2 regions of the Anaerotruncus sp. 1XD42-93 genome follow, and region 2 is predicted to be linked to the other one. Evidence: a T-box and tRNA genes for the amino acid it is inferred to sense, from the RefSeq annotation. Region 2 holds a T-box; the other holds one or more tRNA genes.
What was found. A T-box is a leader RNA that pairs with one kind of tRNA and senses whether it is charged. The one in region 2 lies ahead of pheS (phenylalanine--tRNA ligase subunit alpha), so its partner is inferred to be a tRNA-Phe.
Positions count from the first base shown of each region.

Region 1: it has a tRNA-Phe gene. The T-box ahead of pheS (phenylalanine--tRNA ligase subunit alpha) is inferred to sense a tRNA for this amino acid. The anticodon was not compared.

Region 1 is NZ_QZEG01000004.1:51,081-55,498, reverse strand. Features, by position in the region: gene D5269_RS02710 (hypothetical protein) at 1-21, opposite strand, end outside; gene D5269_RS02705 (ROK family protein) at 384-1,511, shown strand; tRNA gene D5269_RS02700 (tRNA-Cys) at 1,702-1,776, opposite strand; tRNA gene D5269_RS02695 (tRNA-Gly) at 1,839-1,914, opposite strand; tRNA gene D5269_RS02690 (tRNA-Phe) at 1,918-1,993, opposite strand; tRNA gene D5269_RS02685 (tRNA-Asp) at 2,000-2,076, opposite strand; tRNA gene D5269_RS02680 (tRNA-Val) at 2,083-2,158, opposite strand; gene D5269_RS02675 (ABC transporter ATP-binding protein) at 2,526-4,274, shown strand; gene D5269_RS02670 (cytidylate kinase-like family protein) at 4,359-4,418, opposite strand, start outside.
Region 2 is NZ_QZEG01000022.1:1,721-6,138, reverse strand. Features, by position in the region: gene pheT (phenylalanine--tRNA ligase subunit beta) at 1-1,760, opposite strand, end outside; gene pheS (phenylalanine--tRNA ligase subunit alpha) at 1,775-2,794, opposite strand; T-box leader at 2,890-3,119, opposite strand; gene galU (UTP--glucose-1-phosphate uridylyltransferase GalU) at 3,186-4,061, opposite strand; gene D5269_RS09540 (RING finger protein) at 4,138-4,418, opposite strand, start outside.

The DNA.
Region 1 (4,418 bases), on a different contig from region 2:
GCCCGGTGCCAGATAGGACATAAAAAAGACGATCACCTTAATTCCAGGAAAGCAAGAAGACCAGCCATCCGCCTGCACACAGTATATCTTCCCCTCTCTCTTTCCGCCTTAATTAGTAAATTATATGGATTATTTATTTGCAACCATTATAACACGGGGATATCTTTTGTCAAGAACCATTGTGCACAGTTCTGGATAAAAAACCGGTTTTGTTTACATGCTCTTAATTTTTAACGGTAAAATTCAACAAAACAAGCGTTTATTCTATTGACATTCTCTAAATTTCTATTTATAATATAATACAATTATGAGATTTTCTGTTATTGCAGATTTAGTCCATAATTAGTATTATTAAGTTGACAACTTTTATTGAGGAGAGCGTCATGTCCGGAAATAAGAGAGTCGCCACAGTAGAATTTATCAAAAGAATCAACCGGTCGCTTGTGCTTGACATGATTAAGGAATGTCAGCCGGTTTCCCGCGCCCAAATCGCGCGGGAGCTTTCTCTGAGCAAAACCACCGTTTCGCTGATCGTAGAGGACCTTCTGAAAAAGTCCATGATTATTGATCTGGGCGAATGCACAGCAGGAAAGGGGGCCGGGAGACCCGCCTGGATGCTCGGCTTCAACCCTGACTCCGCCTATGGAATCGGGGTTTCGATCGCCCGGAGCGAAACCCTGCTGGTCATAACCAATCTGCTTGGAAGCTGTGTGTTTAAGACCACCTTCCCCTCTACGAACCAGCTTTCCGCGCTGATCGAGCGCATCCAACAAGGGATTTCGGAGAGCGGCCTTGCCGACCAGACGATCTCGGGTCTTGGCATCAGCGTGCCAGGTACCGTCACCCGCGAAGGCATCGTGCTCCATTCCGGAACCCTGAACTGGCACCACTACAATGCCGGTTCGGTTCTGCAATCCCAGTTCCCATACCCGGTCTTTTTGGGCAACGACGCCAACTGCGCAGCTCTGGGAGAACGCTGGCTGGGCGCGGGCAAAGGAACCGACGATATGCTGTTTCTCTCGATCGGGAACGGCGTCGGCGGGGCGGTCATCTGCAACGGCAAGGTCGTTGATGGAAGCCACTCACTGTCGGGGGAAATCTGCTATCAGATCGGAACCGATGACATCCGCCAAAAACGGTTTAATGTGCTGGGTGAAACCGGTGTTTTTGAACAGAAGGTTTCCGCACACACCCTGTCAAAAACATTCGGGAGCTGTCAGGCGCTCTTTGACGCCTATTGCGCAGGGGATATCCTGGCGCGTGAGACCGTTTCTCAATTTGTTCTGGAGCTCTCGGTTGTTCTGGCAAATTTCATCGGATTGCTCAATCCCGAACGGGTGATCCTGGGGGGACCGGTTATTGAGGCGATGTCCGGAGTTATCCAGGAGATTCGCGACACTGCTTTTAGTCTTTCCCCGATGCACGCCGAAATCAGCCTGGCCACCCTTGGAAAATATGCAAGCGCATATGGCGCCATCGCGGATGTCTTTGAACGGGTCGAACAGGGGTGAGAAGCCTGTCATATTCCGAAAAGCGGCTGAAACCGCAAATAGCGGCGGTATTTCTATACCTGCCGCTATTTCCCCAGACCTTCGACCGGGAACCCGGATTTCACTTGTCGAAAAGATCCTTGAATAGGCGGATCGAATTTTGAACGTAAAAAAGACCTCTTTCTAACGAAAGAGGTCTTTCAAAATGATTTGGAGGCGCCACCCGGAATCGGACCGGGGAATGAGAGTTTTGCAGACTCCTGCCTTACCGCTTGGCTATGGCGCCGTCTCCATATACTTAGTATATGGAAAAAGGGACTTTGTGTGACACAAAAGATCCCCTTTTTTTGGAGCGGGTTACGAGGCTCGAACTCGCTACCTCCACCTTGGCAAGGTGGCGCTCTACCAAATGAGCTAAACCCGCGTGTGGTGCCTTCGGTCGGAATCGAACCAACGACACGAGGATTTTCAGTCCTCTGCTCTACCAACTGAGCTACAAAGGCACACTCTGGCGACCCGGATGGGGCTCGAACCCACGACCTCTAGCGTGACAGGCTAGCGTTCTAACCAACTGAACTACCGGGCCATTTTATGGTGGGAACAACAGGGCTCGAACCTGTGACCCTCTGCTTGTAAGGCAGATGCTCTCCCAGCTGAGCTATGCTCCCATAACGGCGTTGCGTTCTTTATGCTTTCTTGAAGAGTGCTTACTTATTATACGCGATATGGACCGGTTTGTCAATAGTTTTTCTGAAAAAATGCAAAATAAATTCCGAAAAAAATCCGCCTTCCCTGAAAAGGGCGTAAAAAGCGCTGATACACAGCCTTTGTGCGCAGTCGGGTACGGTTGTAGTCTGTCCGGATTTGTGATAGAATAATCTGCGGGATCAGTGAAATGCAAGCCAATATTAAGAACCTGTATTCATAATCCGGGAGCGCCGGATTATGAATACGGGTTCTAAGCCTGCCCGCCTGCCAAACCGCCTTTGACAGGCAACAAATTCACCGGGAGGGACCTTTTTGAACAATCGACAGATGAAGACGAGCGTGCTTTTACGCCGCTTCGCCCCCTATTTCAAACCTTACGCCGCAATTATGCTGATCGACCTGGTCTGCGCAGCGCTCACCACCGTCTGCGAATTGGTGCTGCCGCTGATCGTGCGGTTTCTCACCAACCGCGGCACCGGCGGTGCAATCGGGCTGACTGTCCCGCTCATCCTGCGGGTCGGGCTGCTCTATCTGGTTCTGCGGATCGTCGATGCATCCGCAAACTATTTTATGCAGAGCATCGGGCATGTGATGGGAGCCCGGATCGAAACCGACATGCGCCGCGATCTGTTTGACCATCTCCAGCGGCTGTCCTACACCTTTTACGATAGCAACAAGATTGGGCAAATCATGGCGCGGATTACAAGCGACCTGTTCGATGTGACCGAGTTTGCCCACCACTGCCCCGAAGAATTTTTCATCGCCGGGTTGAAAATCGTGGTATCGTTTGCGATCCTCTCGAACTACAGCCTCACGCTGACCCTGATTATCTTCGCGATCATCCCGCTCATGCTGCTTTCGACCATCTATTTCAACCGCAGGATGCGCCGGGCATTTAAAAAGTCCCGCAACCAGACAGGCGAGATCAACGCACAGGTCGAGGACAGCCTCCTTGGCGTGCGCGTGGTCAAATCCTTTGCCAATGAGGAGCTGGAGAAGGAAAAGTTTGACGAAGGAAATCAGGCGTTTCTCGAGATCAAAAAAGAGCAATACCGCTATATGGCGGGGTTCAACAGCACCACCCGCATCTATGACGGGGTGATGTACCTGGCGGTCATGGTGATCGGCGGGCTGTTCATGACCTATGGAAAGATCACCGCCGCTGATTTCATCGCCTACCTGCTTTATGTCACGACGCTGTTGGCCTCGGTGCGGCGCATTGTCGAGTTTACCGAGCAGTTCCAGCGCGGCATGACCGGGATCGAACGGTTCATTGAAGTGATTGATGCGCCGGTCGACATTGAGGATGCACCAGACGCGTCCGAGCTGGGGCAGGTCGAGGGGAACATCCGGTTCGAGCAGGTCGGGTTCCACTATGCGGACGACCCTGCCCCTGTGCTTGCGGACATCAACCTGACGGTCAAACCCGGGGAAAGCGTCGCGCTGGTCGGGCCTTCGGGCAGTGGCAAAACCACCCTTTGCAACCTGATCCCGCGGTTCTACGACGTGACCAGCGGACGCATCCTGATCGACGGGCAGGACATCCGCTCCCTCACCCTCCACTCCCTCCGGCAGCAGATCGGGGTGGTACAGCAGGATGTCTACCTGTTTGCCGGGTCGGTCTATGAAAACATCGCCTACGGGAAGCCGGGCGCCTCCCGGCAGGAGGTCATTGAGGCGGCCAAGCTGGCGGGCGCGCATAGCTTTATCAGCGAGTTCCCGGACGGGTATGACACCTATGTCGGGGAACGCGGGGTGCGGCTCTCCGGAGGCCAGAAACAGCGGATCAGTATCGCACGCGTATTCCTCAAAAACCCGCCCATCCTGATCCTCGACGAGGCCACCTCCGCGCTCGACAACGAAAGCGAGCGGATTGTGCAGCAGTCGCTCGAAAAACTGGCGCATGGGCGTACCACCTTCACGATCGCCCATCGGCTGACCACCATCCGCGGGGCGGATACGATTCTTGTCCTGACCGAAGATGGTATCGCCGAACAGGGGAACCATGCAGAACTGATGGAAAAACGGGGCATCTACCACAGCCTGTACAGTATGTATGAGGAATCCAACACATAATTCCACATAATGGAAAGTTTAAAGTATGAGCGGAACCCCCGCTGCCCCATTTGGGGCAGCGGGGGTTCCTTTCTATTTTCCTGTTCAGCTCAGTTTGATTTCCAGATATGCCTTGACCAGCGAAACGCATTTCTCCCAACCCAG
Region 2 (4,418 bases):
GGCAGATAGACAGTACCGATTTCATAGAGGGAAGCGGACTTGTTCCGGTTGTTGTAGTTGCGGGAGAGCACCTCGAGCATTGAGGGGACCGTCGTGGTGCGCATGACGCTGGTATCTTCACCGAGCGGATTGCTGATGACCACGCAGTTGCGGTAGCTGCTGTCCGCAGGCAGGCCGATCTTATCGTAATATTTTGGGCTGATGAACGAATAGGTCGAAATTTCGGACAATCCCTGCGCCCGCAGGATCGAGTGGATGCTGCGGTCAAACTTCTGCTTGTCGGTATAGCTGCCGTTTGCAACCCCGCGGATTGCAGTCGAAGGGATTTTGTCGTAGCCATAGAACCGGGCAATCTCTTCGGAGATATCTGCTTTATGCTCCAGATCGAGGCGGAAGGAGGGCGGGATCACGTCGCCGCCGTCAATCCGGCATTCGAGGCGGGTCAGAATTTCCTTCATCTTCTCGACTGGCACGTCGATGCCGATGAACCGGTTGATCCATGCCGGATCGAATGGAATGCGGCGTTCTGTCCGGTCCGCATTGTCCACGTCGATCGTACCGCCGACCACCTCTCCTGCGCCGAGCAGCTCTACCAGCTCGCAGGCCCGCTCAACCGCAGGGATGCAGGTTGCGGGATCAAGCTGCTTTTCAAACCGTCCGGAAGCTTCGGTGCGCATCCCGAGCTTTTTGGCAGTGGTGCGGACCGACGGCCCGTTGAAGCAGGCGGACTCAAAGACGATCATATTGGTATCGTCAACGATGCCGCTATACTCGCCGCCCATCACGCCCGCAACCGCGGACGGTTTTTTTGCATCGGCAATCGTGAGCATATCTGGAGTAAGTGTGCGCTCCACTCCGTCGAGTGTCACAATCGTTTCTCCCTCGGTTGCGCGGCGGACGACAATCTTCCCGCCCTCAACAAATTTATGGTCAAATGCGTGCATCGGCTGGCCGTACTCCAGCATGACATAGTTGGTGATGTCAACAATGTTATTGATCGGGCGGACACCGGAAGCACGCAGGCGCTCGCGCATCCACCGCGGGGAAGGCTCAATTTTGATATTTTTGACCATCCGCGCGACGTAGCGCGGGCAGAGATCGGGTGCGGTGACCTCTACCGAGAGATAGTTGTGGATGTCATCCACTGTATTTTTGACAGCCGGTTTGGGCAGGTTCAGCGGAACATCGAAGGTGAGCGCCGCCTCCCGCGCAAGCCCGGTCACAGACAGGCAGTCGGGACGGTTGGATGTGATCTCAAATTCAACACAGGTATCATTTAAGCCGAGTGCACTCTGGATGTCCTGTCCGAGCTGGACGTCCGGTTCTTCCAGCAGGAAGATACCATCCTCGTCAGCATAGGGAAAATCGTGCTGCGTCAGTCCGAGTTCGCCGAGCGAACAGAGCATCCCGTTGCTTTCCTCGCCGCGCAGCTTGCCCTTTCGAATGTGCTTGCCGCCCGGCAGGTCGCTGTCATCCAGCGCAACCGGTACAATATCGCCGGCCTTGACATTGTGTGCGCCGGTACAGATCTGGATCGGCTCCCCCGAGCCGACATCCACCTTGCAGATTACCAGTTTTTCCGCATTCGGATGCGGGTCTACCGAAAGCAGCTTGCCAACAACCACGTTGCGGATCTCGCTGCCTTCGATCTCGTAACCTTCCACTTTGGAACCGGACATGGTCATCTTCTCCGCGAATGCGCGGGGGGAGACATGTCCAATATCCACATAATCCTGTAGCCATCTGATCGACAAATTCATGATCGTTTACCCCCTTAGAACTGGTTGAGGAACCGTACGTCGTTCTCGAAGAACAGGCGCATGTCGCTGATGTTGTAGCGGCGCATGACGATGCGCTCAAGCCCCATCCCAAACGCAAATCCGCTGTACTCCTCGGGGTCGATTCCGCAGATCGAAAGCACCTTGGGATGCACCATACCACAGCCGAGAATTTCGATCCAGCCTTCGCCCTTGCAGAGACGGCATCCCTCACCCTTGCAGGCGAAGCACTGGACATCCAGCTCAGCGGACGGCTCGGTGAACGGGAAGTGGTGCGGACGGAACCGGACCACCGATTCTTCACCATACAGCCGTTTGACAAACAGTTCTAGCGTACCTTTCAGATCCGCCATGGTGACCCCTTTATCGACTACCAGCCCTTCGATCTGGTGGAAGAGAGGGGAATGGGTAGCGTCGACTGCATCCGAACGGTAGACCCTTCCAGGAGCAATGATGTGGATCGGCGGTTTCTGGTTTTCCATTGTGCGGATCTGGACAGGGGAAGTCTGTGTCCGCAGAAGCACGTTGTCCGAGATATAGAAGGTGTCCTGTGTATCTCGGGCAGGGTGGTCTTTCGGAATATTCAGAGCCTCAAAGTTGTAGTAATCCAGTTCTACCTCCGGGCCTTCCGCGATCGAAAAACCCATCCCAAGGAAAATTTCCTTGACTTCATCCAATACCTTGGTGAGCGGGTGCGGTTTGCCGATCGGGGCGGCTTTTCCGGGCATTGTGACGTCGAGTTTTTCAGCCTCCAGCTTTTTGGACTGCATCTCAGCTTTGATCGAAGCGGCTTTTTCGTCGATCAGCGCTTCGATAGAGGCGCGCACCTCGTTTGCGAAGGCACCCACTTTCGGCCGCTCTTCGGCCGAGAGCTTGCCCATCTGCTTGAGGATGGCAGTCAGTTCACCCTTTTTTCCGAGGTATTTGACGCGAAGCTCATCGAGCAGTTTGGGGTCGCCGGTCTGCGCCAGCGCCTGTGCCGCCTGCTCCTTGATCGTTTGCAGTGCGTTTAGCATGGTGATTCTCCTCCTAATGATTCCTTTGAAAACTGCGGTGCAGGATTTCCGGGAAATATCGTCCCGCTCCAAATAAAAAACAGTCCGTCCCTCCGAAAAGGGACGAACCGCTGAAAAGCGTCCGTGGTACCACCCATATTCCCAGCCAAGGCCGGGCACTCCTGCTGCCGGTAACGGGGCAAACCGTCTGCCGCCTACTTCTTCCGGTTCAGCGGAGCCGCTCACGGGCGAACTTCACCTGTTTCCACTGCAGTTTGCTTTCAGCCGGTGACAAACCTCTCTGAATCAGCGGGGGACAGGCTACTTTCCCGATCTCAGCGTTGTTACTGTGAGGTATCATAGCATATCCTGAACAAATTTGCAAGGGGCTTTTTTTGATCGCCTGCCTTTGTTAAAGGGTGGAGGCGATTTCCTTCAGATAGGCCCGCAGGCCGGTTCCGATTTCAGGATGGGTAAGTCCTACCTCAATGGTCGCCTGCAAAATCCCGAGCTTGTTTCCCATATCGTAACGTTTCCCTGTGTAGGCAATCCCCATCATATCTCCCCGTTTGGCGAGGGTGCGCATCGCGTCGGTCAGCTGGACTTCGTTGTTTCGGGAGGGCGGGGTATTCTCGATCAGCTCGAAGATGTCCGGAGTCAGAACGCACCGCCCCAGAATCGCGAAATTCGAAATCACTTCTTCGGGGAGCGGCTTCTCGATCATGTCGAACACTTCATAGACCGCATTTTGAACCGGCTTAACTCCAAGCGTGCAGTAGCTGCGCAGCAGATCATCGGGCACCTCTTTGATACCGACCACACTCTTTCCATAGGTTTCATGGACTGCGATCAGTTCGCCGATTGCGGGTTTTCCGGGCGGGGAGATGACGACATCATCCCCATAAAGCACCGCAAACGGCTCGTTGCCGACAAATGATTTTGCACATCCAACTGCATGGCCGAGTCCCCGCGTTTCCTTCTGGCGCACATACTGGATATTGCACAGATGCGCCAGCGAAACCACCTGATCGAACAAATCCTGTTTGCCGGACGAACGGAGCTTGTCCTCCAGCTCAGGGGCATGGTCGAAATGATCCTCAATCAGGGATTTCCCACGGTTGGTGATGATTAGAATATCCTCGATCCCGCTGGCGACCGCTTCTTCCACGATATACTGGATCGCCGGTTTATCTACGATGGGTAACATCTCTTTCGGGACAGCCTTGGAAGCGGGAAGCACCCGTGTGCCCAAACCGGCTGCCGGGATGACTGCTTTACGTACTTTCATAGAGAACCCTCCATAACACAAATCGTTGTCTAAAAAAGCTATTTGGTGTCTTTGGCAGAAAGCTTCCGTCTATCCACTAAGCCCCTGCGATGACAGTAAGAGCGATCAGCAGACATGATCCAAAATAGGCTGCGGCTGCGCCAACGAGGCAGAGAACGACTGCAACACGGCTGGTCCGTCCGCAGCGGACAAGGGAATCGGTATAGATTTGATCGTTCGCCGTGCTGCCCAAATGTTCGCGGATTTTAGCGACCTTATGGAACACATGCTGCATATAGAGTTGATTGGCGAAAAGCGCGAGCAGGAACATGATCCCGAGCATAACCATTCGGGTGTAAGGAAGTAGGCGATAGGCCC